Regions from separate parts of the Shewanella sp. SP1S2-4 genome, predicted to be linked through region 3. Evidence: predicted binding sites of a transcription regulator. Region 3 holds the regulator's gene; each other region holds the start of a gene.
What was found. Region 3 encodes FliA, which starts transcription of late flagellar genes. Its sites were predicted from a motif close to CTAAAGNTNNNNNNNNNNNNGCCGATA; they were not measured.

Region 1: a site for FliA is predicted at 5,565-5,591, ahead of Q4Q52_RS18090 (cytoplasmic protein). Genes of this name have one in related genera too.
Region 2: a site for FliA is predicted at 6,714-6,740, ahead of Q4Q52_RS05560 (VC2046/SO_2500 family protein). Genes of this name have one in related genera too.

What each region holds. Positions count from the first base shown of each region.
Region 1 covers NZ_JAUOET010000025.1:42,765-53,642, reverse strand. Annotated here, with positions in the region: gene rlmC (23S rRNA (uracil(747)-C(5))-methyltransferase RlmC) at 138-1,310, opposite strand; gene Q4Q52_RS18110 (FAD-dependent oxidoreductase) at 1,420-2,595, opposite strand; gene ohrR (hydroperoxide resistance transcriptional regulator OhrR) at 2,729-3,226, opposite strand; gene Q4Q52_RS18100 (organic hydroperoxide resistance protein) at 3,366-3,791, shown strand; gene Q4Q52_RS18095 (cytochrome C biosynthesis protein) at 4,066-5,499, shown strand; gene Q4Q52_RS18090 (cytoplasmic protein) at 5,622-5,807, shown strand; gene Q4Q52_RS18085 (hypothetical protein) at 5,890-6,180, opposite strand; gene Q4Q52_RS18080 (methyltransferase domain-containing protein) at 6,212-6,757, opposite strand; gene Q4Q52_RS18075 (hypothetical protein) at 6,763-7,173, opposite strand; gene fccA (fumarate reductase flavoprotein subunit FccA) at 7,672-9,462, shown strand; gene Q4Q52_RS18065 (2-hydroxyacid dehydrogenase) at 9,728-10,717, shown strand; gene Q4Q52_RS18060 (dienelactone hydrolase family protein) at 10,786-10,878, shown strand, end outside.
Region 2 covers NZ_JAUOET010000003.1:321,914-332,791, reverse strand. Annotated here, with positions in the region: gene uvrB (excinuclease ABC subunit UvrB) at 471-2,477, shown strand; gene rrtA (rhombosortase) at 2,554-3,150, opposite strand; gene queC (7-cyano-7-deazaguanine synthase QueC) at 3,147-3,869, opposite strand; gene queE (7-carboxy-7-deazaguanine synthase QueE) at 4,041-4,709, shown strand; gene Q4Q52_RS05580 (PLP-dependent cysteine synthase family protein) at 4,829-5,974, opposite strand; tRNA gene Q4Q52_RS05575 (tRNA-Tyr) at 6,240-6,324, opposite strand; tRNA gene Q4Q52_RS05570 (tRNA-Tyr) at 6,409-6,493, opposite strand; tRNA gene Q4Q52_RS05565 (tRNA-Tyr) at 6,565-6,649, opposite strand; gene Q4Q52_RS05560 (VC2046/SO_2500 family protein) at 6,775-7,263, shown strand; gene Q4Q52_RS05555 (DUF406 family protein) at 7,494-7,781, shown strand; gene Q4Q52_RS05550 (bifunctional diguanylate cyclase/phosphodiesterase) at 8,019-10,202, shown strand; gene Q4Q52_RS05545 (YchJ family protein) at 10,221-10,748, opposite strand; gene Q4Q52_RS05540 (DUF4440 domain-containing protein) at 10,878-10,878, opposite strand, start outside.
Region 3 covers NZ_JAUOET010000004.1:5,639-16,516, forward strand. Annotated here, with positions in the region: gene Q4Q52_RS06060 (chemotaxis response regulator protein-glutamate methylesterase) at 1-704, opposite strand, end outside; gene Q4Q52_RS06065 (chemotaxis protein CheA) at 725-2,956, opposite strand; gene Q4Q52_RS06070 (protein phosphatase CheZ) at 2,972-3,709, opposite strand; gene cheY (chemotaxis response regulator CheY) at 3,723-4,106, opposite strand; gene Q4Q52_RS06080 (RNA polymerase sigma factor FliA) at 4,154-4,867, opposite strand; gene Q4Q52_RS06085 (MinD/ParA family protein) at 4,860-5,741, opposite strand; gene flhF (flagellar biosynthesis protein FlhF) at 5,746-7,128, opposite strand; gene flhA (flagellar biosynthesis protein FlhA) at 7,140-9,239, opposite strand; gene flhB (flagellar biosynthesis protein FlhB) at 9,424-10,554, opposite strand; gene fliR (flagellar biosynthetic protein FliR) at 10,573-10,878, opposite strand, start outside.

The DNA of each region.
Region 1 (10,878 bases), on a different contig from region 3:
AGTTTCACGCGTGCAACGCAGATAAAAGCATAACAAGGGCTCCACACAGCAGAGTCCTTAAGATAGTTTGAGCGGATTTCAAGAATCGTAAAACGAATAAGTACAAATGCTTAGTGATAAATTGATGAGCTAAAAAATTAATCCTTCACCAACATGACTAGTACTTCGAAGTGATCCGTGTGGGGGAATAAATCAAATAGCTGCACTTTGGTTAAGTGATAGCCTTGAATATGTTCGAGATCTTTCGCTAAGGTTTGCGGATTACAGCTTGAATAGAGAATGGCCTTAGGGGCAAACTCGCTTAATGACTGGCATAAAGCCTCGCCAATACCGCGCCTCGGCGGATTAACTATGATCAAATCCGGCTTATCGGCAGCGCTTTTACCCTTAGCAAAGTCGGTGGAATCGAGCGCCATAAATTGCACGTTTTCGAGCCCCATCATCTGCGCTGACATTTGCGCGCAGGCAATCGCTTCAGCTTCAATTTCAATCCCTGTGAGGGTAATGTCATTGGATGCGCAGTGCAGTCCGAAACCGCCTACACCACAGAAGAGATCCCATAACGAATGAGGTGAAAACTCGGCAACCCATTCACGGGCGGTTTGATATAACTGAGCCGCAACGTGTGGATTGGTTTGGAAAAAGCTTTTAGGCCGAATGAACAAAGGCACATGATTAAAACGTTCTTCAAGCCTAGTATTCTCAGTTAAAAAAATCTCTTCATCACCCTCAAGTATTGCCATATGAACCGGTTGGATATTGACTGACACCACTTTTATTTGCGGATATTCCGCTAGTAATGCAGGTAATTCACGTTCGATACGTTCGATACTATTGGTGGACCGCAGTACAAACCGCAGTAGATATTCACCACGCACTTGACTGCGGGTCAGCAGAATAAATTTAAGTTCACCCTTGGCTCTATCTACCCGATAAGGAGGAAGTCCAGCCTGCTGCACAAAGCGTGTTAAGCGATGTAATAAATCTTGCATATCAGATGGATATAAAAGGCAGTCACAAAGATCTACCGCCTCGCCACTTGGGCTCATAATCCCCAGCACAGGCGCATGGGCGGCGCCTAAGGCTACCATTTTAGCTTTATTACGAAAGCCGCTGTCCTCGCCAATTACCGGCGGCTGAAAAATATCGGGTAAATTAGCTGGGATAAAAGGCGCAAGTAGTTGCTGTAAAGTTTGAGTCTTAACCGCCACTTGCTGCACCATAGGCTGTTGTATATGCCGGCAAGAAAGACACAAACCTTGGTTAAAATAACCACATTGCTTGATGGAATTTACAATAGCAGCACTCACGGCAGATCCTAGATATCAGTAAAAAAGCGCCACACTGTAGCGGTTTTACAGGTAAAAATCACCTTGAAGCATATTCAAATCAGCATCAAGTGCATAATTCACGGCGCACTCAAGATAGGGTGAGTTTATCAACATCAGCAATAGACTGCCGCTTACCGAGGGCCTTTTCAATCCATTCAAGTACTTCTGCCGAGGTACTGCGAAACGTCGTTAACTTACCGCCGTATAAACTGAGTATTCGCGGATGGGAAATTGATGTTTTCATCAAGGTATCCCGCGGTCGCTCAAAGGCTTGGCTATTTTGCTTAGGTAAAACCCGAATACCGCAGAAAGTTTTGGTTATTAGCGCCTTGAGCTCATCAATCTCCGGCGTTAGCGGGAAGTAATGCTTATAAATACCAAGCAGATAATTAATTTCAGATTCGGTCGCCTCGGGCGGCTTATCTAAAGAAGTTAATTCAGTTTCTGTGGTACCGACTAAGGTTTGTCCGTACCAAGGCATCACAAAAATTACCCGTTTATCGAAGCATGACTCTAAGTACAAGATGCCATCGGGCGCGGGAATATTCAGCAACACATGAGCACCTTGTACCCAATCGAGTTCAACACCCGCAAGTGGGGGCAAGACTTTGCTTAAAACAGCATTTACCCAAGGACCTGCAGCATTAATCACAAGCTTCGCCTCGGCTTTATGGATTTCGCCCCTGTGGCTAAAACTCAGCTCACAGGTCTCGCGCTTGTGTTCCAACTCAAGAAATTCAGCCTCGGCATACACTTCAGCGCCCAGTGCCTGCGCGCTGCGCGCCACCGCTTGAGTGAGCAATTTATCGTCGGTCTGCGCATCCCAGTACTGAAATACGGCTTTTAATCCAGAGAGTTTTAATCCCTTGAAACGATGCCAATGCACGGCAGGCACTGACACAAATTGGCCTAAAGGATCAAATTCACTCAGCAGTGCATACATGCTTAAGCCTGCGCGAATGGTCCAAGGACTGCGCTGACTGTTGTCGTACACGGGAATATAAAAAGGCACAGCTTTAACCAGAGTGGGCGCAAGATTGAGTAAATGGCGCCGTTCAAGCAAGGACTTGCGGACTAAATTGATTTGCCCGGTTTCTAAATAACGCAAGCCGCCGTGGATAAGTTTGCTGGAATTAGCCGAGGTTTGGCCGCCAATTTCCCCCTTTTCAATCAGCAAGGTGGAATAGCCCGCCGCTGCCGCATATTGGGCAATGCCGACACCGCTGATCCCACCGCCAATAATGGCTATATCGAAACTGGCCATAACTCACTCTCGCTAACCTTCCATAGACGACCGACCTACTGAGCCTCAAACATTCAATCAAGCTCAGTCGAACAGCTAATAAGCGTTAATATGTCAATAAGTTAGTCTTAGATCAAATCTCGACGATAAGAGTTTAATCAATACTGGCATGTAATTGTTTAAGTGCTTGATCACACATGGCCTTTAAGGCTTGTAACTCGCTCGCCTCACCGCCGACTTTGCAACGCATTAAATGGGGAATTTCACTGGCCTGCGCTTTAAGGGCAAGCCCTGCTGGCGTTAAGGCGAGCACTCTCACACGCTCATCCTGTTCGCTACGACCACGAGTCACTAATCCTTTAGATTCTAGCCGCTTCAGCAATGGCGTTAACGTGCCTGAATCGAGGAAAAGTTTATCGCCTAAGGTTTTGACACTAATGCCCTGCTCTTCCCATAGCACTAGCATGACCAAGTACTGCGGATAGGTTAGATCTAATTTGTCCAACAAAGGGCGATAGGCACGCACCATAGCATTTGCAGCACTATAAAGAGAGAAGCACACTTGATTCTCAAGACATAAGGCATTCTCTGTGCTGGTATTTTCGGCCATATCGACAGTATTAACACGGGTGTTGGGTTGAGTTGTTGCCATAGGAAGATCCGACAAATTAAATATATTGCGCACAATATACTTGCATTCACACCAAAGATCGAATTATAGTTTATCACAATTGAATTGCGCACAATTTAAATCGATTTACTTAATCCTTAACCTCAGAAGGTCTAATACTATGAAAACACTTTATGAAACACGTGCCACAGCAAAAGCGGGTCGTCAAGGTCAAGTCAGCACTGATGATGGTTTACTGGATGTCGCTTTAGCCTATCCAAAAGCCATGGGCGGTAGCGGTCTCGCCACGAATCCTGAACAACTGTTTGCCGCAGGTTATGCCGCCTGTTTCTCAAACGCCATTCTGCATGTCGCTAAAATCGGCAAAGTGGATATTACACAAGCGCCAGTCAGTGCGATTGTCGGCATAGGTGCCAATGATGCTGGCGGTTTTGCATTAGCGGTTGCTTTAGAAGTCAGCTTAGATTTACCGCAAGAAGCCGCAGAAGCCCTAGTGCGTCATGCGCATCAAGTTTGTCCTTACTCTAACGCCACTCGCAATAATATCGACGTGAAACTCAGCGTAAATGGTGTTGCGTTAGGCTAACCATAATCCATCATAGACACTTGTTGATAACGTCAGAAATAGAGCACCCTCGGGTGCTCTATTCTTATTAGCCATTAACGACTCAAGCTGAGAGTGAATGTGCATCACACCATTTAACAGGGAGATAAACTGGTTTCAGTTCCCAAAAAATGGTTATTCGCGAGTTAACTAACACTTCTTAATATCTAATTTAATCAAAATGATTGATTTAAGTAGAGTAAGAGCTAATCGAACCGTTTGACGATACTTAAACCCACTCTCAGTGGGAGGCGCTATGACAAAATATCTATCGAAATTATCTCTGTTTTGCTCGCTATTATTCCTCTTTGCCTTTTCAATCCCTAGCTGGGCCGAGACAACACCAGCAAGCTCAGCGGATCGAACGTGGCATTATATAAATGGTCAGGGTGAGCTCAAAATTAAGCTGTATTTCTTCTGGTCTAAAACTTGCCCACACTGTGCAGAGGCCCATCCTTTCATCGATTCATTGCCGCAAAAATACCCTTGGATAGAACTTGAATCTCATATGGTGTCCGCACCAGGTGTGCAGGATATTTGGCAAAATATCGCCGCAAAAACTAATACAGAAGCACGTTCTGTACCCTATATGGCCAGTTGTGAAAAGGCCGTGGTGGGCTATTCGAGCGAAGCGGTCACGGGCGAGTTTCTCGTTAATCGACTGAAGAATTGTTATTTATCCCTTGGCGGTCAACTCAGCGAAGCGGACATGCCCACCAAAGGCGTTATCAGTACGAGCGCGAGTACAGAAACTAATGCGCCGCTCTTTGGCACTTGTGGCACAGATACTGGCGAAGGCACCTGTGATGCCACCAACTTAAAGGAGTCCGTTGCAGAGCCAGAAGTTCAACCCGTTGAATTACCTTTAGTAGGCGTAGTGACTCCCGAGACAATGTCTTTGCCGCTGCTCACCTTAGTGCTCGCAGGCGTGGATGCCTTTAACCCCTGCGCCTTCTTCGTTTTACTGTTTTTATTGTCGATCATGGTTAATGCCAAGAGTCGCAGCCGCATGTTGCTCGTCGGCGGGATTTTCGTGTTCTTCTCTGGCTTTATCTATTTCCTATTTATGACCGCATGGCTGAACATCTTCCAGCTGTTGGGCGCAGGCAGTGATGGCGGCATGATCATCTTAGCGGCGGGTTGTTTAGCCTTAATCGCTGGAGTCATCAACATCAAAGATTACTTCTTTACTAAGGGGGAAGTGACGCTGTCGATGTCGGCGGAAAATCGGACGAGTTTGATAAAGCGCATGGGGAAACTGTCTAACTCAAGTAGCTTAGGCGCCTTACTTATTGGCTCTACCGTACTAGCAGTCCTCGCCAACGCCTATGAACTGCTCTGCACCGCGGGCTTCCCGATGATCTACACCAGCGTGCTTTCTATGCACAATCTGCCAGACATTGAACGCTATATGTATCTGGTTTTATATAACATTGTGTATGTTATCCCGCTGGCGATTATCGTTATCGTCTTCAGCGCGACCTTAGGTAAACGTAAACTGACTGAAAAAGAAGGCCAAGCCCTAAAACTCATGTCAGGTGTGATGATGTTGGGTATGGGTATCGCGCTGGTTATCGACCCTACCGCACTTCAAAATGTGGCGCTGGCACTGGGGCTGATCTTAGGCTCATTGGGGATCACAGCCATTATTATTATCGGCCGCAAACTGTTTTCGGCTAAGGCCAAGTAATTGACGAAACAATCGACTAAATAATTAACAAAATAATGGATGATTGGCAAATTCATGGCTAACGGCTAAAGTTAACCTTGGGTTTGCCGATAAAGGGATCCAGCTTACAATCGAGGTTAGTTATGTCAATTTCACTGAATACCCAAGCTATCGCACCTAATCTAGAAAATGGTGCAATTGGCGTTAAGGTTGCTCAGTTAGCCAAAGAGCAGCAAAAAGCCGAAGGTCAAATAGCGGTAGATTTAATTGCAGCTGCGGCGCCAAAACCAGTAGGTAACGCAGGCCACAACATCAACACTACGGCCTAATTGTTAGCAATACAGCATTTAAAAAAGCGCCTCTGATTATCAAGGCGCTTTTTATTTTCTGTAACGGAAACGTCAGGCGAATTTAAGAAAAAGCGTTGCCATTCACATGCATAATCGTAAATGTCCACACCACGAACGCCAGCGGGATATGCACTAAGGCATAGAAAAACTGATCGAGTCGCCCCATTCCTTTTGCTAACCAAATCAAATACAAGTGCAATCCAATCACCAAAGGGAACAAAACTAACAGCGGATACAGAGCGACAGGGCTGGCATCGGAAAACAGGCTATGACTGAATAAAGCCCAAGCCACCATGACAGCGGTCGTAAGCGGCGGTGTTGCAATGCGATATTGCTCTGGATAGGGAAACATCCTACAACCTCTTGAGTCTCAATCGATAAACTTACGTTTTAGGTTTTCGTGCAATCAACTGTGCTTTATAACTGCTTTGAGTGGATTGCGGATCACATAATCGACCTTCAAAGTAATGTAAAGGTTGCCAGTTAGCAAATGCTGATTTGAGTTCATTTTCAGTCAGCAAGAAATTGGGGTTACGCGGCCGCCCACTCTCAGCCTGCTGTGTGGTAAAAGTTTCATAGACGATAAGGCCTGTAGCCTTAACCGCCTTGGCAATTTGCGGCAATAATGGCCGATGCAGATAATTGAATACTAACACTATGTCGTACTCTTCAATCGGTAGCGATGGCGCAGCCTCGGCTTCTAAATCCCATTGATATTTGCGGGCGTTCACATGCTCAATGTGCGACATGGCAGACAAATCCCTGTCGATAAACGTCACTTCTGCACCTTGCGCTAGAAACCACAAACCATTACGTCCAGAGCTGCAGGCAAGATCGAGTACTTTAAGTCCATCAAAGCGAGAAACAGGCCAAGTAAACTCAGTGATTAAGGCTGCGGGAGTCACGATTGGCGCATGGATTACAGACATTGCAATTAGCCCTTAATTTCTTTTTTCGAGTCGATTTGCCGACGATGCACAATAGAATAATGCCTGAGCCCTGCTGGACCATGGGACACAATCACGGACAAAAAGAGGATCGCGATTAACAACTCAGGCTTGAAATTAGCCAAAGGGACAAATAAACCAAGTAAGCCTACTTTTACTAAGGTTAACAAACCCTTAAGCTGAATTAACCAACGCCAATCACGCACAATGTCCCACAACATTAATATGCAGCCCGTCGTCATAGCGAGATACCAATAATTCAGCCATTGCGTTTTATCTACGCTTAATAAAATGCCACCACCGACACCGACGATCCCTAAAATATGCAATGCCCTTAAACTGGTTTTACTCAAACGTTGAACCCAAAAACGTTTTTCTGATATGCCTTGTTTGCGCATTACATCCCCTTAATAATCAACTGCGTAACATCTGGTTAAACTAATAATGCAACTCTATACAATAATGGCTGGATAATTAACATTATTTATAGAATACTCAAAAATAATTAAGTGACATACTCAAAGTGCTAAGTCACATTATAATATCTATTAAATACAAATAGATAAATCACATCACAAAACCAATAATTAATATCATTTTTATTTTTAAAAGTTAAAACCAATCCATTCAACATGTTAACTCGCGCAAGTTATACCGTATTCAATCAGTGACCAGTCTCAACTTCATTAATATTTCCCATCCGATTGCACATTTTAAATATGTTATTTTCGCTGCAACAAAGGTTATGTGATCTGAACACACATATACCTCTTTAGATAGTGCTAAATTTGCAAATGGAGAATGCTCTAACAGTGCGTGAGCTGCGTAAAAAATAAATATCACGCCACGATGAATAACCCTTATTAAGTAGATGAATGTACGGCGGAGGAACTACCATGTTCACAAGAAAGATTCAAAAAACAGCACTAGCCATGCTGATCTCTGGCGCAATGGCAGGAACTGCCTATGCTGCACCAGAAGTGCTAGCCGATTTTCACGGTGAAATGGGCAGTTGCGACAGTTGCCACGTCTCAGACAAAGGTGGCGTCAGCGATGACAACCTTAGCCATGAAAATGCCCAATGCGTTAGCTGCCACGGCGATTTAAAAGAACTGGCCGCCGCCGCACCTAAAGACAAAGTCTCACCCCATAAATCTCACTTGATTGGCGAAATTGCTTGTACAAGCTGCCATAAAGGCCATGAGAAATCAGTCACTTATTGCGATGCTTGCCACAGCTTCGGCTTCGATATGCCTTACGGCGGTAAATGGGAACGTAAGTTTGTTCCTGTTGATGCAGACAAAGCGGCACAGGATAAAGCCATTGCTGCTGGCGTAAAAGAAACCACTGATGTGGTTGTTATCGGTTCAGGTGGTGCAGGCCTTGCTGCTGCCGTCTCTGCCCGTGATGCTGGCGCGAAAGTGATTCTGCTCGAAAAAGAACCTGTCCCAGGTGGTAACACTAAGTTGGCCGCTGGCGGTATGAACGCTGCCGAAACGAAGGCGCAAACTAAGTTAGGTATTGAAGATAAGAAACAAATCATGATCGACGACACCATGAAAGGTGGCCGTAACATTAACGATCCTGAATTAGTGAAAGTGCTTGCAAATAACTCATCTGACTCTATCGATTGGTTAACCTCTATGGGTGCCGACATGACTGACGTGGGCCGTATGGGTGGTGCAAGTGTTAACCGTAGTCACCGCCCAACCGGTGGTGCTGGCGTAGGTGCACACGTAGCGCAAGTACTATGGGACAACGCAGTAAAACGTGGTACTGACATCCGCTTAAACAGCCGTGTTGTCCGTATTCTTGAAGATACGAAAGGCAATGTGACTGGCGTACTCGTTAAAGGCGAATACACTGGTTATTACATTATTAAAGCCGATGCTGTGGTTATTGCTGCCGGTGGTTTTGCGAAAAACAACGACCGCGTAGCTAAGTACGATCCTAAGTTAAAAGGCTTTAAAGCTACTAACCACCCAGGTGCAACCGGTGACGGCTTAGACGTGGCACTGCAAGCAGGCGCAGCAACTCGCGATTTAGAGTTCATTCAAGCTCACCCAACATACTCACCAGCGGGTGGTGTAATGATCACCGAAGCGGTACGTGGCAACGGTGCTATCGTGGTTAACCGTGAAGGTAACCGCTTTATGAACGAAATCACTACCCGTGATAAAGCGTCTGCCGCGATTCTGCAACAAAAAGGCGAAAGCGCTTATTTGGTATTCGATGACTCAATCCGTAAGAGCTTAAAAGCGATTGAAGGTTATGTGCATCTGAACATTGTTAAAGAAGGCAAAACCGTCGAAGAGTTAGCAAAACAAATCGATGTGCCCGCCGCAGAACTGGCAAAAACCATCACGGCATACAACGGTTTCGTGAAATCAGGTAAAGATGCGCAATTTGAACGTCCAAACCTACCACGCGAATTAGCAGTAGCACCTTTCTACGCATTAGAAATCGCACCTGCTGTTCACCACACTATGGGTGGTGTTGTGATTGATACTAAAGCCGAAGTGAAGAGCGAAAAAACCGGTAAACCAATCCAAGGCTTATATGCTGCAGGTGAAGTGACTGGCGGGGTTCACGGTGCTAACCGTCTTGGCGGTAACGCAGTATCAGACATTGTGACCTACGGCCGTATCGCCGGTGCTGAAGCGGCTAAATTCGCTAAAGATCACTAGTCACAAACCGTATAAGGGTTAACGGACTAACCCTTGGCTCTCAAAGCACGTCTTAAAATGCGAGAGTCCAGCTTGAACAACTCAAGCACAGATAGTCGATTCATAAGCGAGCCCTGATGGCTCGCTTTTTTTATCAACAGTTTTAGCCAATTGATGACAAAGCTCACTCTTTTAATAGCCAATTTTCTAAGGCTGAGGACAAAAAGCCCTAACTCACTTACACTCTTTGGCTGATAACTACATCAAAATCCGTTAGGTGACTGAAATGAGAATTGGATTCTTTAGCGCAAAACATTACGACATGCAGCATTTTAACCGCACAAATGCCGCGTTTGGTGCACAAATTGAGTATTTCGATTATCGCCTCTGCATGCAAACAGTGAAACTTGCTGAAGGGTTTGAAATCGTTTGTGCCTTCGTTAACGATTCACTTTGTGAAGAAGTCCTAGTCGAACTCGCCAAGGGCGGCACAAAAATTATCGCCATGCGCTGCGCAGGCTTTAACAATGTCGATTTAGTCGCCGCTAAACGCTTAGGCATGCAAGTCGTCAATGTGCCCGCTTATTCACCTGAATCCGTGGCCGAACACACAGTCGCGCTGATGTTGACGCTGAACCGCAAAATCCACAAAGCTTACCAACGTACCCGCGATGCCAATTTCTCCCTCGAAGGTTTAGTCGGTTTTAACATGTTCGGCAAAACCGTCGGCGTGATTGGTACGGGTAAAATCGGCGTGGCCACCATTAAAGTCTTGCTCGGTTTTGGCTGTAAAGTCATCGCCTACGATCCCTTTATCAATCCAGCGGTTGTCGCGCTGAATGTGGAATATCAAAATCTCGATTTTATTTATGCCAACAGCGATATCATCAGTTTGCATTGCCCGCTCACGGCCGATAACCGCCATTTGCTCAACCAAGCCAGCTTCGCCAAGATGAAACCCGGTGTCATGGTGATCAACACCAGTCGCGGTGGCTTACTCAATGCCTTCGATGCGATGGAAGCCTTAAAACTCGGCCAAATCGGTTCACTCGGACTCGATGTGTACGAAAACGAAAAAGGTTTATTCTTCGAAGATAAATCGAATGAGATCATTCAAGACGATGTATTCCGTCGATTATCTGCCTGCCATAACGTGATTTTTACGGGTCATCAAGCCTTCCTCACTGAAGAAGCCTTAGGCGCCATCGCCCAAACAACCTTGAGCAATGTAAAAGCGCTATGTGCAGGGAAACTCTCAGGTAACGAATTGTTTTAACTGACAGATAAAATCCTGACTGCTACAGTGAGGCTTCAACGTTTGAAGCCTCACAGAGAGAACTAAATATGTTAGTCACTCAGGAAACTCAGGATATCTCCACGCCTTCAGGGCTAATGCGCACTTATATCTACCGCCCAGAAGCACAGGGGCAATTCCCA
Region 2 (10,878 bases), on a different contig from region 3:
GTTATTCAGTGGCATGACAGCCTCCAATCCCGCGTGGTTTCTAGGTTATTTCGACTTATCAACAAAATCTGTGGATAACCCTGTGAGTTGTCCTAATAAACGGCCGTCAAAGCCTTGGCGTATGGGCGGCGGACTTAAAATGCACTATTTTGGGGTTCAAAAATAAATATAAGCATTATCAAGTGCATACTAAAAGCAAGTGGTTTTTATTGAGGGGGTAAATCAGGTTGCAATTTTGTAATCTAACGAAATTGATTTCTTGTGTATTAAATTGGCATTTTTGCTTAGTTTGCGGGTGTTTTGTAAGCAAAAATCGTTGAAAATGACTTGGTGTAAAAGTTTCATGTTGCTTCCACTAAATTGTCATCTGGTGGTGTTGCGGCGTAATGAATGGCGACAGTAAGGATAACTGTGGAGCTTAGTCGGTGACTTGATTAGAATGGGGCGACTCATTAAAAGGATATGTGCGCGTGTCAGAATCTGTTTTTCAGCTTGAATCGCAATTCGCCCCCGCAGGCGACCAACCTACAGCGATAGCCAAATTAGTCGATGGACTCGAAGCGGGTTTAGCTTGCCAAACCTTACTTGGGGTGACGGGCTCAGGTAAAACCTTTACGATTGCCAATGTGATCCAAAAGTTAGGTCGCCCGACAATTATCATGGCGCCGAATAAAACCTTGGCGGCGCAACTTTATGGCGAGATGAAAGAGTTCTTTCCCCATAATGCGGTCGAGTATTTTGTCTCTTACTACGATTACTATCAGCCAGAAGCCTATGTGCCTGCATCTAACACCTTTATTGAGAAAGATGCGTCAGTAAATGCCCACATTGAGCAAATGCGCCTGTCGGCGACCAAGGCGCTGTTAGAGCGCAAAGATGTGGTGCTCATCGCCTCTGTGTCGGCCATTTATGGTTTGGGTGATCCCGATTCCTATTTAAAAATGTTGCTGCATCTGCGCCAAGGCGATGTGATGGGGCAGCGTGATATCTTAATCCGTCTCAGTGAGTTGCAATATACGCGTAATGATATTGAACTGCAGCGCGGCACCTATCGCGTGCGTGGAGAAGTGATTGATGTTTTCCCCGCCGATTCTGAGCGTAATGCCATTCGTGTTGAATTGTTTGACGATGAGATTGAGCGTTTAAGTGAGTTTGACCCGTTAACGGGCCATATTATTAAACGGATAGCACGTACGACGGTTTACCCTAAGACTCACTATGTGACGCCGCGGGAAAAAATTATCGCCGCCACTGAGTTCATTAAAGAAGAACTGCGTGAGCGAAAACAATATTTACTCGATAACAATAAGTTAATCGAAGCGCAGCGTATTCATGAGCGAGTGCAATACGATGTGGAAATGATGGTGGAGTTAGGTTACTGCTCCGGTATCGAAAACTACTCGCGCTATTTGTCTGGCCGCGCTCCTGGGGAAGGGCCGCCAACCTTGCTCGACTATTTGCCCGCTGACGGTCTATTAATTATCGATGAATCCCATGTGACTGTGCCGCAAATCGGCGCTATGTACAAAGGTGACCGTTCCCGTAAAACCACATTGGTGGAATACGGTTTCCGCTTACCGTCTGCCTTAGATAACCGACCGCTCAAGTTCGAAGAGTTTGAGCAATTGATGCCTCAAACCATTTATGTGTCGGCGACACCGAGTGTCTACGAGCTGGAAAAAAGCGAAGGCGAGATTGCCGAGCAGGTCGTGCGGCCAACGGGTTTACTCGATCCTGAATTAGAAGTGCGTCCTGTTGGGACTCAAGTGGACGATTTATTGTCCGAGATCGCCAAGCGCGTTGCTGTTAACGAGCGGGTGTTAGTGACGACGCTGACCAAGCGTATGTCGGAGGATTTGACCGAATACCTCGACGAGCATGGTGTAAAAGTGCGTTATTTGCACTCGGACATAGACACGGTTGAACGGGTGGAGATCATCCGCGACCTGCGATTAGGTAAGTTTGATGTGTTGGTTGGGATCAACTTATTACGCGAAGGCTTAGACATGCCAGAAGTGTCATTAGTGTGTATTTTAGATGCGGATAAAGAGGGCTTCCTGCGCTCAGAACGCTCGCTCATCCAAACCATTGGCCGCGCCGCGCGTAACGTTAATGGCAAAGTAATCCTCTATGCCGATCGCATTACCAATTCGATGGCGAAGGCCATTGGTGAAACTGACCGCCGACGTGAACGCCAGCGCGCGCACAACTTAAAGCACGGCATCACACCTAAGGGCGTGGTTAAACGGATCACCGATGTGATGGATGTTGATGACGGCCGCGACAGTAAAGCTGTGTATGGCAAAGTGGCTGAACCTAAGTCCCATTACCATAAAGCCGATGCGACTGAGTTGAGCCATCAAATCGATCAGCTTGAGAAGAAGATGCACGAACATGCGCGCAACTTAGAGTTCGAACAAGCGGCGGCGATGCGTGATGAAGTCAAGCATTTGCGGGACTTGTTGATCAAGGCCTAGGTTAACCTTAACGCTAAAGATTAAAAAAGCCGTCCAGCAATCATGCTGCGACGGCTTTTTAATGTCTGTCAGTGAATTAAGCAGAGGCTTTTACGGGGCTAAACTTTAGCGTGATGAAAACCGCTAAAGCACAAATCAGCCCACAGATTAAGCCAACCAAATGTGCCTCGGTTGCCACGCGCGCGCCTATCATGGCGGTGACATCATTGCTGGCGCCATAAAGCTGTTCGTGGCCGACCTTGATGATAACGCCAAGTAACAGCAGATAGCCTGAACGTAGCTTGCGGACAATATCCTGCACCGCGCCGAAGGCGAATAAGCCATGCAACATACCGCTTAAGCCGACATAACCGAGTAATTGCGGATAGCCTAAATATAAGCCTACACCTTCGAGTAAACATAACACCAGGAACAGTGCGCTTAAGCCTTTGAGATGGTAGTGGAAATGATGCAAAAACAGTACAACCCACAGCCCTGCAAGGTTCATCAACAGGTGCCACTGATTGGTGTGTAATAAATTACCGCTGATTAAGCGCCACCATTCGCCATCAGCAATGGCACTGCGGCGATAGGCGAGCAGGTTGTCGACAGCGGGACTGGCTAAGCCTGCGACATACAAACCCGTACATATCAAACTCACTATCAGCGCAACCCAATAGGGACTGCGTGTCATGCCTTAGGCTCGTTAGCGTCGAGTGAAGCCATGACTGCGGTTTTATCCTGTAGATAATCGTCCAACCCCCGTTTACGCAGATGACAAGCTGGGCAATCGCCACAACCATCGCCAATGATGCCGTTATAGCAAGTGAGGGTGTGGTGGCGTACCAGTTCGAGTTGCGAATATTTATCCGCCAGCGCCCAGGTTTGTGCCTTATTGAACCACATTAAGGGCGTGATGATCTTCAGTTGTTTATCCATGCCTTGAACTAAGGCAGATTCCATCGCTTTAACAAAATCGTTGCGGCAATCTGGGTAACCAGAAAAGTCGGTTTCACACACGCCGGTGATAATCGCCTGCGCGCCTAATTGATAGGCATAAATGCCCGCAAGCGTTAAAAACAGAATATTACGGCCAGGCACAAAAGTATTCGGCAGGCCATTTTCCATCAGCTCATGTGAAACGGGAATCGCATCACGGGTCAGCGCCGATATCGCTAACTCATTGAGTAAGGTGACATCCATGACTTTATGGCTGGTGATCTTCAAGCGTTTGGCTAAGGATTTGGCGACTTCAATTTCTTCGCGATGACGTTGACCGTAGTCAAAGGTGATCCCGTGTACTTCATCGTACTGGGTTAGGGCTTGGATAAGACAGGTTGTCGAATCTTGTCCGCCACTGAATACCACCACTGCTTTGGACGCTAAGGGTTTTGACACTAAGCTCGTTGACATAAAGGATTTCACTTAACCGTAGAACACTTATAAATAGGCCGTTAGTGTAACTCAGGCCATAGTCCTTGCAAACTCTGGCGATCTGCATCAAATAGGCTTTCTCGGCGCAAAAACTTGCAGCTCAAGCTAAAATCCACTATAAATGCCGCCCCAGAAAAGTGGAACGCCAGCATGAACTACCCAGTCAACGAAGTATTTGAAACCATTCAAGGTGAAGGTGTCTTTACCGGAGTGCCCGCCATATTTGTCCGCCTGCAAGGTTGTCCCGTGGGATGCGCTTGGTGCGATACGAAACAGACATGGGATGTGCTTGAAGTGAATAAAGTGACGCCAGAGCAAGTCATTACCGTAGACGGCACTATTGGGCGCTGGGCAGAACATACGGCGCAAAGTCTTATCGCAGCTTTTCATGCTAAAGGTTTTACTGCGCGCCATATAGTGATCACCGGCGGCGAGCCTTGTATGTACGATTTACGCGAATTAACTGAAACCTTGCACAACCAAGGCTTTGCCACCCAAATCGAAACCAGCGGCACCTTCGACATCAACTGTGCCGATAACACTTGGGTGACGGTATCGCCCAAGGTGAACATGAAAGGTGGCTATAAGGTATTAGCGCAGGCGCTGAACCGTGCCAATGAGATCAAGCATCCTATCGCCACTGAAAATCACATTGCTGAATTGGATGAATTGCTACAAGACATCGATATTTCAGCGAAAACGATTTGCCTGCAGCCGATTAGCCAAAAGCCCAGAGCGACTGAACTGGCTATGAAGGTGTGTATTGCCCGTAATTGGCGTTTATCAATCCAAACCCATAAGTATTTGAATATTGATTAATGCCCTTCAGTTAATCTATAAACGATAAAAAAACGCCTCACAATTGTGGGGCGTTTTTTATGGCTGACGTTTAGCGGTGGACTTTAAAGCCATCGACTCAAGGAATTTAATCTCGTCGGTTAATCAAGCTCGCTTAGCTGACCAAAATGATTAAATGCCGCAAGTTGGCGCTGATAGGGGGCAATATCACCAATATTAGCCGCAATCCAATCAGCATCGTAATAGGTATCGAGGTAACGTTCACCCGAGTCGCAAATTAGGGTCACGATTGAGCCTTGTTCTCCACGCGCTTGCATTTGTACGGCAAGTTGCAATGCGCCGTAAAGGTTAGTGCCTGTCGATGCGCCGGTTTTACGGCCAATCAGTTGCTCTAACCAATGAATCGTCGCTACGGAAGCCGCGTCGGGGATTTGCAGCATAGAATCCACAACGCCAGGAATAAACGATGGCTCGACTCTTGGTCGACCTATGCCTTCAATTTTACTGCCATTGCAACAGGTTAAGCTGGCATCGCCGCTCTGATAAAAATCAAAAAATACCGAGTTTTGCGGATCAACTACGCAAAGCTGGGTCGCCAACCTTTGATAGCGGATGTAGCGGCCTATGGTCGCCGATGTGCCGCCTGTACCCGGACTCATCACTATCCAACGCGGGATTGTGTGTGGCTCGCGTTCCATCTGATTGAAAATAGAATTGGCAATATTGTTATTGCCGCGCCAGTCTGTTGCGCGCTCGGCGTAGGTGAATTGATCCATGTAATGGCCGCCAAGCTCCACGGCTAGGCGCGCCGATTCGGCGTAAATCTCACTGGAATGGTCGACAAAATGACATTGGCCGCCATAGAAAGTGATCTGTTCAATCTTCTTTTTAGCCGTGCTTTTAGGCATCACGGCAATAAAAGGTAAACCGAGTAAGCGGGCAAAATAGGCTTCAGAAATCGCCGTGCTGCCCGATGAGGATTCGATAATCGGCGTGCCTTGTTTAATCCAGCCGTTACACAGGGCATAGAGGAAGAGTGAGCGGGCGAGGCGATGCTTTAAGCTGCCTGTCGGGTGGGTACTTTCATCTTTAAGATAAATATCTATGCCATCGAGCATAGGTAATTCAAGTTTAATCAAATGGGTATCGGCGCTGCGCTGAAAATCCGCTTCAATCTTGCCTATCGCATGGGCTTCCCACGTTGGGCAGAATCTGCGAGCGCTGTGTGAGTCCACTGGCGGTTGAATCGTGTTAGAAATCATCATAGTCACTTCGAAAGGGATCATTTTTAGAGCATATCACAGGGACGGGCAAAGCGGTTTTATTGGATCTGCTTGGCGTTACTCGCTTGGGGGCATTAGCTTGAAGTCGCGCGAGGCGTGATTGATGTTAAAGACAAATATCGCGAACTAAAAAATATGGCTTCAAATAGAAGTGCAGTTTAATACAAAGAATGTAATTAGAACAAAATGAATAGATGAAGCTATGGCATATAAAACTGGAATAGACAAAACGGAAGTTGAACAAGAGCGGTATAGACAATGAAAGAAATGGTGGAGGGAGAAGGATTCGAACCTTCGAAGGCTGAGCCGTCAGATTTACAGTCTGATCCCTTTGGCCACTCGGGAACCCCTCCACAAACTTTCTTTACTTTTAAAGCTGAACCAAACATTGGCCATGTTTGATACTTGAAAATGATTATCTGCGTTAAAGATAAAGATGGTGGAGGGAGAAGGATTCGAACCTTCGAAGGCTGAGCCGTCAGATTTACAGTCTGATCCCTTTGGCCACTCGGGAACCCCTCCACAAATACCTTTAACGCTTTTATAAAACTCTACATCATTTTCGAACAACACTCACAAACTTACAGTGCAAATGGTGGAGGGAGAAGGATTCGAACCTTCGAAGGCTGAGCCGTCAGATTTACAGTCTGATCCCTTTGGCCACTCGGGAACCCCTCCTCAATTGCGGCCGCCATAGTAGTCAGAAACCTTTTGCATGTAAATACCCAATTTAAAAATTTTCCTAAAGTTATGCATCAAATGGTCGATTAACTAACAACGAATTGTTTTGACGATGTTTTTTTATGCAAATTGATGTTCCTTTAGTCAACGAAGCCCAAATTGGCACCCGCTTAAACGCGGCGATAGAAAACGACAGACGGGGCGAATTCGCCCTGTTGCTGTCGTTACTGTCGGTTGACGCACGGGACATGGCGCAATTTCAATGGCAAAACGAGCTTGATATGGCGCAAAAATTACAGCGTCAGTTCGAGTTGCCACCGCAGCAAAGCTTAATGGCAGATTTATCTTCTGCTGAACCTGTGGTCGATAATAGCAGTATTTTTATGGCGCAAGGTCCGCGGGCATTTCAATTACAGCAGGCACTGCGACCGGAAGCCTTAGTGATCCGAGGCGGTGAGAGCGTAGCAATGGCCGAGGCCCTGAGTAACTGTGATCATGTCACCCAGCTTAGGCAGAGGGGCCAACTCAGCGCGCCTAAGGTCGAAATCATGCATTTTGCCGATCAATTGGCAATCCAACGTAATCTGGTGCCTCTGCTTGCTTCTGCCTAGTTACCAACTCCTGTAAGTGTTCTTTAAAACGCGTGTTCTGCTATAGCAATAGCAATTGCGTCAATCTGCGCCATTTCAGTAAATAAGCGTGAGCTAAAGCCAGTTATCTTGAGGCTTAATTACCTATAATTCTGATTAACCTATCGAGTTAGCCACTTACCGCGCAAATAAATTAGCGAGCATAGTTTAGTGATGCCGTTAATCAGTCGCTTTATAAATAAGGAATACAGATGAAAGGCATAATAGAAGCACAGAATCCGGCAGTGAATGATACTTGCACCGATTGTGGCAGTTTTGTCGATATCGGCGCCGTCATTGATGAACACGATACCTTATTGACGTTAAATTTTGTTGGCGATAGCGCGCAAACAGATGCAGAAAGTATGGCGAGCCGTGCCCAAGCTCGATTTGCTGAAGTGCAAACTGAGTTTGTGACCACGGCTGCGGGTATCGATTTACTGCTGACCTTTGGTGTGAGCGCTGAGAAAATGATTTTCCAATTGGAAAACGGTTTATAAGTTTTTGTGCAGCACTTTTAGCGGATAGAATTCGAACTTAATCGTTTTAACTGTCTAAAAATGCTGCAATTGTTAACTGAATTGTAATAAATTGTGCCACATGTTGCTGCACTTACAATAGATAGTGTAATCTGCCTCCAAATAAGAATAATTCAATCAGCTTAATTGCACATTTCAAGCTACGTTTGCGCGTAGCAAAGACCTTTAGCCCAACACGAAGTTTTGTAGGGAATCAGCGTGAAGCGACGTCAGCATCAGCATTTATTGGAGTCTTTGGTTCAGTCAACTGCAAAACAGCAGGGCGATTTCACCAAGACAGCAGAGTTAGCCACAGAGTTGTTGTGCCAGAATTTAGCGGTTTCTTTGGTGTCAGTGTGGACGTTTTCAGCTGATCAACAAACCCAAACACTCGTTGCACAATTTGGTTCTATGATGTTGCAAGACATTCATAGGCCTAAGCTATTACAAGCTTGTCCCCGTTATGTGCACGAGCTTAAAACCCTGCGCCATATCGATGCTGGCAATACGCTGACCGATCCCCGTTTAAGTGAATTGGCAGAGTGCTACTTTATCCCGCGGCACATCAATTCCACTCTCGACATCGCCATTCGCATCAATGGTCGTCTGGAAGGTGTGCTCTGCATCGAGCGGGCGCAGTTCACTCCCCATTGGCACGACAGCGAAATCCACCTCGCGTGCCAGATGGCAGATCAATTAGCCCTGACTTTAGCGACAAAACACAGCTACGACAAAGAAGAAAGCCTGAGCCTATTTCGCTGCGCGACGGAGCAATCACGGCAGATCAGCATGCTCATTAATTTGCATACTGAAAAAGTCGAGTATGTGAATCAGGCACACAGTGAAATCACTGGCATGCCCCGTGAGCAGATAATCGGCGCAAATATCCGTGAATTGGCTTTTTTTAAGCAGCATGCCCAATTAGCCGAGCAAACCCTAGCGCAGATATTTAGGGGCGAGATTGCCAAAGGCGAAGTGCAGTTTAGCCGTACCGATGGCAGTCGCTATTGGCTGACATACGTCTTGAGTCAATTCATTACTGATCGCGGCAATCATTATGCCTTGGTCTCGTGTGAAGAAAATACCGATGAGCACAACTACAAGTCAGAGCTTGAACGCCTCGCTTGGCGCTGTGGATTAACGGGGCTACATAACCGCACCCACTTTAATCGAGTGCTTGAACGTACCAATAAAGGTTTGTTGTTATTAGTTGATTTAGTAGGATTTAAACGGTTTAACGATACCTATGGTCATGAGAATGGCGATAGCTTATTGATTGAAATCGCCCGCCGTTTGAAACATTTCTCCGAGATCAATAAAGCCACCGAAATTGCCCGCGTCGGTAGCGATGAATTTGCAGTGCTGCTGACCGATGATAACGCGGTATACGATCTCGACTATTTTAGTACGCGTCTGTATCAGCATCTGGCTATGCCTATCTTAATCGGTCGCGAGCAAGTCGAGCCTAAGCCTGCCTTAGCTGTGGTTGATATCGCCTCGGTGGCGAGTTTGTTTGCGCCGTTAACCTGTGCCGATATTGCTGTTCAGTATGCTAAAAAGAAAAAAGGCACTGCAATCCAAGTGTTTAACAGTACTTTGTTGAGCGCATTTAAAGAAGATGCGCAGATAGAGCGCGATTTACACAGTGCCATTCGTGGCCGTCAGTTTGAGCTTTATTATCAGCCACTGAGGGATTTAGAGCAGAATACCTATATTGGTGCTGAAGCTTTAATCCGTTGGCATCACCCAAAAAGAGGCGTGTTATTTCCCGCATCTTTTATCGACATTGCCGAGCAGTCGGGGATGATTAATTCCATCGGCAGCTGGGTGTTGGAGGCTGCATGTCGCCAGTTAAACCTATGGCAACACCATAATGCGGATATGACGATGCACGTGAATGTGTCGGCCCGTCAGTTTTTCAGTGGCAATTTATTCGAGCAGGTGTGGCAGCTGTTGACTCGTTATCGATTGAAACCTAAGACGTTAATTTTAGAGATCACTGAAACTGAGTTGATGGGCGACATTCGCCACGCGACGCTGTTATGCCAAGAATTAGCGGAATTAGGCGTAGGGCTTGCGATTGACGATTTTGGCACGGGTTATAGCTCAATGCGTTATTTGAAGCAGTTCCCGATCAGTAAACTTAAGATTGATCGGTCGTTTATTTCAGATCTGACTGTGAGCCGCGAAAGCCGCGAAATTGTCTCAGCCATTATCGCCATGGCGAGTGCCTTGAATATCTCCTTGACGGCAGAAGGGGTTGAAACCCTTGAACAAGAAGCCTTTTTAGCGAAAAGTTTTTGCCATCAGGCGCAGGGCTATCTCTATAGCCCCGCATTGCGGGAGCCTGAGTTTGCACAATTTATTTTGTCGGCCAAAAGCCCTTCGGTCTTGACCCACTAGACTGGTGTACTTGTTAAATCAGAGGGATTTTAAGCAGCATTGTTTGAATTTTTTACCGCTATGGCAAACGCAAGGATCATTTCTGCCGGGTAACTTCGCCGTCATTTGCAGGCCTTGGCTGTAATACCAGCGGCCCGTTTGATAGATGAATTCCGAACGTTCATAGATAGCATCAATTTCACCTTCGAGTGTGTACCAAGCCTTAAATGTCACATTGCCATGTCTTGGCTCCGCGATTGCTTGATTCGCAGCTTGAGAGTTGTGGGCGGGTGCTTCACTGCTGCTGAGTACTTCTAGTCCTAGCCAATGTGGGTGAGGGCCAGTATTAAGACTCGCTAGGGTGAGACCGTTTAGATACTCGGGGTGATGTGTCTTTAAAATATAATCAAAATTTTTCAACACAAATGCGCAGTAACGTGAGCGCATGAGTTGCTCGGGCGTGTGCGCAATGACTTGCCCAGAATCGACATGAATATGCAGTGGATTGCAGCAATCTTGATAGCGTTTGCTACTGCCACAGGGGCAGCTTTGTTCAGTTGTAATCATGTTTTCTTTGCGGTATCGATTAAATGATGATTTATTTCAATAAATTAAGCTTTTATTCTAACGCATTATACTTTTATTTTAATGCATTAAGCATATATCTGAATGCGTTAAATAGCGTCAGCACAAAACT
Region 3 (10,878 bases):
TTCAAACGACTTGCAAATGCTGGCGTAAAAGCTGCTGGCATATGCTGGATTAATAAAATCGGATGCGGATAGTTTGCCGGGAATTGGGTAAGAATTTTTTGCAAGGCAACTGGACCACCAGTAGATGTGCCGATCAGCAGTATTTTATACTGCTTACCGCTTGCACGAATCGACGCTGCTGTTGAGGTCCTCACAGGAGCCGTGGCTGGAGTATGCGCCGCTATACTCGTTGTCCCTAAAACGCTACTTGTTGGACGCACGCTAGATGTTGAAGCGACGACAGGACGTGCAATAGGACGAAACATTCTGCGGCGTCCCAATGCCTTAACTCTCTGCTGCAACAATAAAATAGCATCATCTTTATTGGTAGCAATGTCTTCAAAACGTTTAGGTAGAAAATCTAACGCACCAGCATCTAAAGCATCTAACGTTGCTTTAGCGCCATCATGGGTTAAAGAAGAAAACATCAAGATCGGAGTAGGACATTTAGCCATGATCTCACGGACGGCAGTAATGCCATCCATCACGGGCATCTCAATATCCATAGTGATAACTTGAGGATTAAGCTCAGTAGCCATCTTCACCGCTTCGGCCCCATTTGAGGCCGTCGCGATAACTTCCAGTTCAGGATCTTGATTGACTATTTCACTAACACGTCGTCTGAAAAAACTTGAGTCATCAACGACTAATACTTTAATGGCCATTCCATTCCTTAGCTTGGAAACTAATTCTTACTTTTCGCATAATGCTTTAACAATCCAGGGACATCTAAGATCAGTGCGATACCGCCATCCGATGTAATCGTCGCGCCAGCCATCCCAGGAGTGCCATGTAACATAGCACCAAGGGGTTTAATCACCACCTCTTCTTGGCCTATTAGGGCATCGACCACAAAACCAATTTGCATCATACCTAATTGTACAATCACCACATGACCATGCTTTTTATCGCCATGTTTAAAGGTGGTTTTGTTTCTATGTAGCCAGTGCTCCAAATAGAACAAAGGCACAGCCTTGTTACGCACTATGACAGTGAGTTGTCCGTCGACGATATTGGTCTTAGTGAGATCGAGATGGAATATCTCGTTCACGCTAGACAGAGGTAATGCAAACACTTGTTTAGCGACATCAACCATTAAGGTCGGCATAATCGCCAGCGTTAACGGTACTTTAATCTCAAGTATCGTGCCCTTACCTTTCATAGAATCAATATGCACTGTGCCGTTAAGCTGAGTGATACGGGTTTTTACCACGTCCATCCCAACGCCACGACCAGAAATATCTGAAATCTCGACCTTAGTCGAAAAACCGGGCGCAAAAATCAAATTATAAGCTTCGCTGTCAGTCATTCGCGAAGCTGAATCTTCATCGAGCACACCGCGCGTTATCGCGATTTTTTTCAGTTTTTCAGGGTCCATACCTGCGCCATCGTCTTCGATTTTCAGCAGTATATGGTCACCTTCCTGACTTGCAGATAAGGTAATAGTACCCGTTCTCGGCTTGCCATTGGCTTCACGCTCGTTTGGCATTTCAATACCGTGATCCACAGAGTTACGCACTAAGTGGACGAGTGGATCGGCAAGCGCTTCAACTAAGTTTTTATCTAGGTCGGTTTCTTCACCGACCATGATCAAATCAATTTCTTTATTGAGCGTACGCGCAAGATCACGTACTACCCGAGGGAAACGACCAAACACTTTCTTGATCGGTTGCATACGGGTTTTCATCACAGCGCCCTGTAAATCGGCTGTCACGAGATCTAAATTCGCAAGGGCTTTAGACATTTCCTCATCATCACGACTGATGCCTAAGCTCACTAATCGATTACGCACTAATACTAACTCACCGACCATATTCATGATTTGGTCGAGTCGTGCAGTATCAACACGAACCGTGGTTTCACCTTGAGGCACATTTGCTGAACTTGCTTTAGCAGGTGCTTTCTCTACAACCGCGATGTCTACTTTCGGTTTTGCGGCAACAACGGGGGCTGGCGCTGCAACTTTCGCAGGCTCAGGAGTCACTGCGGCTTTAGGTGCAGCTGCCACAGCTGGCGTGACTGGCGACGCTTTTACGTCAGCTTTCGCAGGTGCTCCGCCTTTACCATGGAGTTCATCAAGTAATCTTTCAAACTCATCATCGGTAATTTCATCGGCATCGACTATAGGTTGAGGCGTAGGTGCGGCGACAACCTTTGGTTTAGCCGGCACTTCTGCCTCGACTTTAAACTTGCCAGAACCGTGAAGTTCATCAAGCAATGCTTCAAACTCGTCATCAGTGATGTCATCGCCCGATGCAGGAGACGCTTTAACTGGCGCAGCTGGCTTAGCGACAACAGGATCAGAGACCACGGCGGTAGCCGCCGCAGGACCTTTTCCTGAGCCATGAAGCGCATCTAATAAAGCTTCAAATTCAGCGTCGTTGATATCATCAATACTTGAAGATGAGCTATGACTTATCTCTATAGGGATGTCTTGTGGGACGGGAGTTTCAACAATGGTTTCAACGACAGGCTCAGGTTCGACAATTTCGACCACCTCTGCAGACGCAACTTCAGATGGCAATGGCGCACCTGAACTCAGCATTTTAAGCCTAGCCAACAAACCCGAATCGGCAGGATCTTGCTGCTCGCCCTGCTGCGTTTGAGCAAACATGGTATTAATTGCATCAACAGCCTGCAAAATAATATCCATCAGCTCTGCATTGACGCTACGTTTACCAGTCCGTAATAAATCGAAGGTATTTTCAGCCTCATGACACACATCGACCATGGGAGTTAAGCTAAGAAAGCCTGCGCCACCTTTAACGGTGTGGAACCCTCTAAAAATGGCGTTTAGCAAGTTAGTGTCATCAGGATTATTTTCAAGCGCAACGAGTTGCTCTTGCAGAAGCTCTAAAATTTCACCGGCTTCGATTAAAAAGTCCTGGAGTATCTCTTCATCTACATCAAAGGCCATCAAATTGACTCCCAGTTAGAAACCCAGACTCGATAGAAGATCATCCACTTCGTCTTGACCCGTTACTACATCTTGACGAAGCTCGGCATTCATTATCGGCCCTTCCGCTTCAATATTATTTTTCTGAGCAATCTGACTTTCAATCATAGGCTGCTCACCAAATACCGTCAGCATAGAAACCAGATTACTTTCTACTTCCATAACCAGATCAATAACACGACGTATCATTTGTCCTGTTAAGTCTTGAAAATCTTGCGCCATCAATATTTGATTTAACAATTCACGCAGTCGAGTCGAGTCATTTGAACTACGGGACATAAGATCTTGGACATCGTGGCAAAGAACCTTAAACTCGCTGAGTTCTATTTCCCGGCGCATTAATTTGTCCCAAGATGGCATGACTTTTTGAATATTTACCGTTACGGCATTGGCCAAAGGTAAACATTCTTCTACCGCATCCATGGTTTTATTTGCCGCTTGTTCAGTCATGTCAATAACGTAATTTAAACGTTGTTTGGCATCGGGAATTTCTGTATTGGCTAATTCAGCTAGACGATTATCAACTTGAAAATCCATTAAAGCGCTATGAAGTTGCCGAGTTAATTTCCCTACCTCTTCAAATAATTCTCGTTGCAGTGGAGCAGCAAGCTCCCGAAATAAATCATCTGCCTGACGTTGCTCACCGACACTTAATAATTCAACCAAGTGCTGAGCTTGTTCGAGCGTGATGAGCCCTGATGTTTGTGACTTCATAGCTCATCCTTGCTCAAGCGAGTCGTTCGAATATTTTATCTAGCTTCTCTTTCAGCGTTGCAGCGGTAAAAGGCTTAACCACATATCCATTCACTCCCGCTTGAGCGGCAGCGATAATCTGTTCACGTTTTGCTTCAGCTGTCACCATTAATACGGGTAAATGCTTTAGCGAATCATCTGCGCGAATTGCTTTTAACAGATCGATGCCTTGCATACCGGGCATATTCCAATCTGTAACAACAAAATCAAAATCCCCCTTTTGCAACATCGGCAGGGCTGTTGAGCCATCGTCTGCTTCTTGGGTATTGTTAAACCCCAAGTCTCGCAACAAGTTCTTGATGATACGCCTCATTGTCGAAAAATCGTCAACAATGAGAATCTTCATATTCTTGTCCAAGGTTTCCTCCGGTGAGCTGACATTCTGTGCTCGATTAATAATTATACTTATGTCCAGTGCTTGAGTTTAGCTTTCAATCGCAACATTGCCTGACTTAATATCTGGCTAACACGCGATTCACTGACCTCAAGAATGGCGCCAATCTCTTTTAAATTCAATGCTTCATCGTAGTACAGGGATAACACTAATGCATCTCTTTCAGGCAATAATTTAATTGCCTCAACCAGCGCAGAATGAAATTGGTTCTCAGCTAATGCTTCAAATGAGTCATCATCGGACCGATCACTCACTGTAAGTATATCCTGAGATACGCCTAAGTCTTCTATCCCTATGATTTTTCCGACAGAAACATCGTTAAGAATATGATGGTACTCATCGAGCGTCATATCAAGTTTTTCTGCAATTTCTGTGTCGCGTGCATCACGGCCCAGTTCTTGCTCTAACTCATCAATAGCATGTGCAACCTTGCGGTTATTACGATGAACGGAACGAGGCACCCAATCACCACGGCGAATTTCATCTAACATCGCCCCTCGTATACGTATGCCGGCGAAGGTTTCAAATTTCGCACCCTTGCCACCATCAAACTTGGATGATGCTTCTAATAAACCCATCATCCCAGCTTGGAGTAAATCATCTAGCTGCACTGAGGCAGGTAATCTGGCGAGTAAATGATGCGCAATTCTTTTAACCAACGGAGCATACTGTTCAACGATCGACGATTTATTGTCTAAACAAGTATACGCAGCGGCTTTATTCACTCGTTTTTTCCTCTTGAAAATCTGGTCGTTGCACTAAACGCTCAACGAAAAACTCCAAATGCCCACCAGGTTGCTGCGGTACAGGCCAGCTCAGAATTTTATTTGCCAATCCTTGATACGCAATCGCCGCTGGTGATTTAGGATAAGCTTCAACTACCAGTTTTTGCTTACGAACTGATTTACGTAAGTTTTCGTCAAATGGAATAGTTGCAACTAATTCAAGGGCGACATCTAAAAATCTGTCGGTCACTTTACTGAGTTTAGCAAATAATTCCATACCTTCGCGTAAACTACGCACCATATTGGCAACTATTTTAAAACGGAACACGCCATGCTCACGGCTGAGGATTTTTATCAGGGCGTAGGCATCAGTTATCGATGTGGGTTCATCACAAACAACGACCAGCACATCCTGCGATGCACGTGAGAAACTGAGCACCATATCTGAAATCCCAGCAGCAGTATCTACGACTAGAATATCAAACTGAGTCCGCATCTCACTGAAAGCGCGAATTAACCCTGCATGCTGCGCTGGGCTTAATTCCACCATCCCTTGCGTCCCTGAAGTGGCTGGCACTATGCCAATTCCCTTAGGGCCGCGAACGATAATATCGTCAAGCTCTGCATCACCAGAGAGAACATGGGAGAGGTTACGCTCGGCACGAATACCCAGCATGACATCGACGTTTGCTAAGCCAAGGTCAGCATCAAGTACCAAGACACGCTTGCCTTTTTCGGCTAATGCCACAGCTGTATTAATGGAAACGCTGGTTTTGCCAACGCCACCTTTACCACCTGTGACCGCGATTACTTTCACTTTTTCGTTATAGGGTTGATTCATCATACGTAAACCACTTGCTTGATCCAGGGTCATAAATCTACTCAAATGCACAGGCCATATTATCTGACCACGCTGTGTCTTGTAATGATTGTTGTTCTGTACTATCTAACGCTGCGAGTGCCTGTTGGGCTAAATCTAAGGTATCCGCAACTTTCATATCTTCAGGAACTCTTTGCCCATCAGTAACATAACTTAATGGTAATCCGTTTTGGATCAACACACTTAATGCCCCTGCTAACGACACAGATTCATCGAGTTTTGTAAGAACGACACCAGATAGGGGAATGCGTTTAAAATGATTGACTGCATCTTGCAATACACGGCGCTGTCCTGTCGCAGACAGTACCAGATAACTGCGGATAGGTATCCTGCTATTTGCAGTTAAATTATCAAGTTGCTGGTAAAGACGCATATCTCGCTGTCCCATGCCAGCCGTATCTATCAATACTAGCTTGCGATTTCTAAACTGATAAAGAATTTGCTCTAATTCATTCAGATCATGAGCTTGCTTTACAGGGCAGCCCATTATTTTGCCATAGGTTGCTAATTGCTCATAGGCTCCGATGCGATAATGGTCTGTCGTTATCAAAGCAACATGCTCTGCACCATGATGAGCTGCAAAACGGGCCGCAAGTTTAGCTAATGACGTGGTTTTGCCGACACCGGTTGGGCCAACTAAGGCCACCACACCGCCCTGCTTAACAATGTCATCACCTTGATTATCAAGCAAGTTAGCGAGACTTTGAGGTAAAGCTCTGACTAATTCTGCAGGCGTATAATGTTGGCTCAGCGCCGCTAATTTATTGGCAACCGCTGGGGAAAATTCTGCCTCAAGTAACTTGGCTTCGAGCATAGCTCCGACAGGGTCGATACGTTTTTTATGTTCTGTCATCAAAGAGGACACTTGATGTGTTAACAAATTACGCAATGAAGCTAGCTCATCACGCATTGCCTCAATATCGGCATTTTGTTTCTGTGATGTTTGTGGCTTCTTATCAAAAGCAGCAGGCGCTTCGCGACGCTCTACTTTGGCAGTAGCCGGCGCTTGTAAGCCCTTAGCCCATGCAGGTAAATCTGCATCAACTTGCTGATGCGACATCTGTTGATTCAAACGACTTTGCTGCTTCTCTAACAAGGCTTGTAATGAGTCAGCAGGTGCCGCAGGCTTTGCACGGGTTTCTACTCGTATAGGCTGCTTAGCCCCTAGGGATACGAGGTCGTCACTCACGTCCATAAAGGTTGGCGCTGGCGCAGTAGCTGCGGTTTTTGCTTTAGGCTCATCATAGTCAACGGCAGCGACAATTTCGATGCCACCATTCACTTTCTTATTTGACATAATGACGGCATCTGAGCCGAGTGTTTCTTTCACTTGGGCCAGTGCGGCGCGCATGTCTTTGGCAAAAAATCGTTTAATCTTCACTTATGCGTCCTCTACTGGCCGACTGCAGATACGATACGTATTTGCTTCTCATCAGGTATTTCTTGATACGAAATGACTCTGAGATTAGGAATAGTATGTTTAACAAAGCGTGACAGCGTCGCGCGTAACATACCTGACGTCAACAATATGGCGGGTTGTCCGACCATTTCTTGCTTCTGAGCCGCATCGGCAAGGGACTGCTGCATGCGTTCTGCAAGACCGGGTTCAATATTTGGACCATCACCACCAGTTGCTTGCATTGATTGATGCAACATCTGTTCCAACTCTGGCGCCAATGTAATGACGGGGATTTCTAACTCTGGACCAGAGATCTCTTGGACTATCATACGTTTCAATGCGATACGTACTGCAGCGGTCAAAACTTCAGTGTCATTACTCTTAGTGCCGTATTCTAACAAAGTTTGCACTATTGTACGCAAGTCTCTGACTGAAACCCCTTCATTTAACAGGTTCTGCATCACTTTTACGACATGCCCGAGTGGCATGACATCAGGAATAAAGCCATCCACCAGTTTAGGCGAGTGTTTCGCAAGCATATCCATCAGTTGTTGCACTTCTTCGTAACCTAACAACTTTGCAGCATTATTGGTCAGCAATTGGCTAATATGGGTTGCTACAACCGTAGCGGCATCAACAACCGTATACCCTAATGTTTGGGCATGCTCACGTAATTCAGGGGCAATCCATACCGCTTCAAGACCAAAAGCTGGGTCACGCGTTTCAATACCATCGAGCTTGCCATAGACTTGGCCAGGGTTAATCGCCAATTCGCAGTCGTGTCGAATATCCGCCTCACCAACAACTACGCCCATTAATGAAATGCGATAGGCATTAGGCGACAAATCTAAATTATCGCGAATATGCACTGCTGGCACTAAGAAGCCCAGTTCTTGGGATAACTTTTTACGTACGCCTTTGATACGGCTTAATAACTCGCCACCTTGACCTTTATCGACCAGCGGAATTAAACGATATCCCACCTCAAGCCCAATAGTATCAACATGATGCACATCATCCCAGCCCAACTCTTTAGGCTCCTTATCTTGCCTCTCTACAGGGCCAGACTTAACTTGCTCTAGGGCTTTAATGCGTTTTGATTCATTACGCTTATAGACAAAATAAGCGGCACCTGCCGTCATAAAAGCAAAACTTAAGAACGCCATATGCGGCATGCCAGGAACGATTCCCATGACAAATAGGACTCCAGCAGCGATACCCAATGACTTATGACTGTCAAACATCTGACTCATCATCATTTGGCCCATATCACCGGATTCATTTTGACGGGTCACCATCAATGCTGCTGCGATTGACAATAATAACCCAGGGATCTGCGCCACTAGACCATCACCGATAGTCAGCAAGGTATAAATTTCAACCGCTTCAGAAAAACTTAAGCCATGCTGAACAATACCTATGATGAAACCACCTAAGATGTTGATCACTAGAATCATGATACCCGCAACGGCATCACCTTTTACAAATTTTGAAGCACCGTCCATCGCACCATAGAAATCCGCTTCACGGGTCACTTCTGCTCGACGTAATCTTGCTTGTTCTTGATTCAAAGTACCGGCATTTAGGTCGGCATCAATTGCCATTTGCTTACCAGGCATAGCATCTAAGGTAAAGCGGGCACTCACTTCAGCAATACGACCAGCACCTTTAGTCACTACCGCAAAGTTGATAATAATCAAAATGATAAAGACAACCAAGCCAACGGCATAGTTACCGCCAATCACCACGGAACCGAAGGCTTCAATCACCTTACCTGCTGCATCGCCACCATTATGGCCCTCGAGTAATACCACACGAGTTGAAGCAACGTTCAGTGCAAGGCGAAGTAATGTCGCCACAAGTAATACCGTTGGAAAGGCGGCAAAATCTAACGGCCTATCGGTATAAATTGCGACTAACAATACGATGAGCGCTAAGGCTATGTTGAATGAGAAAAGTATGTCTAATAAGAATGGAGGAATAGGTAAAACAATCATGGCCAATGCAGCAAGCACAACCATAGGCGTACCAATGCCTTTGAGTGAGCTCAGCCGCATTTGTTTTACTTGACCAAGAGTCGCTTTAACATCCATTCGCTATAACCTAAATTTTGACGTGTAAGAAGCGAAAAGCAAAAAACACGCCAACAAAATCAACCTGACTAATTAAGGAGAATTATACCTATGACTCATTGATATAAAGAAGAAATAATATTGGAACATTCATATAAAGTGACATCATCTTGTGTATCACTCACAAGTGTCAGATGCTGCAAACTTAATATTTCAATTCATCAGGAATGGGCTGATTAAGCGGAACTGGAATAGGTTTACGACCGCGTCCTTTCTGATATTGGCGTAACTGGAATACATAGGCCAAAATCTGTGCCACAGCAGTAAACAATCCTTCGGGGATTTGTTGATCCAACTTAGTCGTATGGTATATTGCTCTCGCAAGCGGCGGTGCAGATACAATGGCTACATCATGGGCGCGGGCAATCTCACGAATTTTAAATGCGACGTCATCAACGCCTTTAGCGATGACAAAGGGTGCAGCGGAGCGTTTTACATCGTATTTAATCGCTACTGCAAAATGCTCAGGGTTAACAACGATGACATCGGCATTGGGTACTTCAGCCATCATTCTGCGCTGAGCCAACTCATGCTGCATCTGCCTTACTCGCGATTTCACTTCAGGCTTCCCTTCAGTGTCTTTATATTCATCCTTTACTTCTTGTTTGGTCATCTTAAGTTGCTTGTTGTGATTCCAAATTTGGAACGGCACGTCGATGACGACAATCAATAAAATAGAGGAACACAACAGGATAAACATCCACACAAGTAAATCTAATGCGTGGTAAATATTACCAGGAAGATGATCACTAGATAGCAACATAATATCATTGAAGTAAAAGCTCAGTAATAAATACGCAGAAAATGCCACCACAGAAAACTTGGCAATCCCCTTCGTCAGCTCAACTAACGCCTGCACACCGAACATGCGCTTCAAACCTGCGACTGGGCTCATTTTACTGGCCTTAGGCATCATGGCTTGGGTAGAGAAATTCATCCCGCCAAGGGATATATTGCCAATGAAAGCGACAACCACAATTAACAGCATAATTTTTGCCATGGGCCAGGCGATTTCGCTCGCGACAACGCCCCATACATTAAACATTTCTTCAGTATCAAAAATTTGCGCCCTGTCCATGGTGAAAACAGTCTCAAATACCCGAGTTAAACTTGTGGCTAGACTTGGACCTAACATATAAAAGCCACATGCAGCGGAAATTAATACCGCTGCTGTACCGAGTTCTTTCGAACGCGCAATTTGTCCTTTTTCCCGCGCCTGTTCGAGACGTCTCCCAGTGGGTTCCTCACTGCGTTCACCGCTTGACTCTTCAGCCATGGGCTGCTCCTAATACCGTCATATCAAACCATCGGCGTTACATTGAAGCGCTAACATATCGCAAAGCAGCACTTGAGCCGCAGTCCACACTTCATCAAAATGGGCCATAACAGGTGTTAAGGTTAACCAGAGAATAAACAATCCGCCAATCATAGTGATCGGAAAACCAATAGAGAAAATATTTAATTGCGGCGCGGCGCGGGTCATCACACCGAAGGACAAGTTCACTAATAACAAGGCAATAATCGCGGATATCGACATAGTTAATGCCGCACCAAACATATACGAGCCCCAATCTGCTAAAGCACGGTAGCTAGTGAGGGT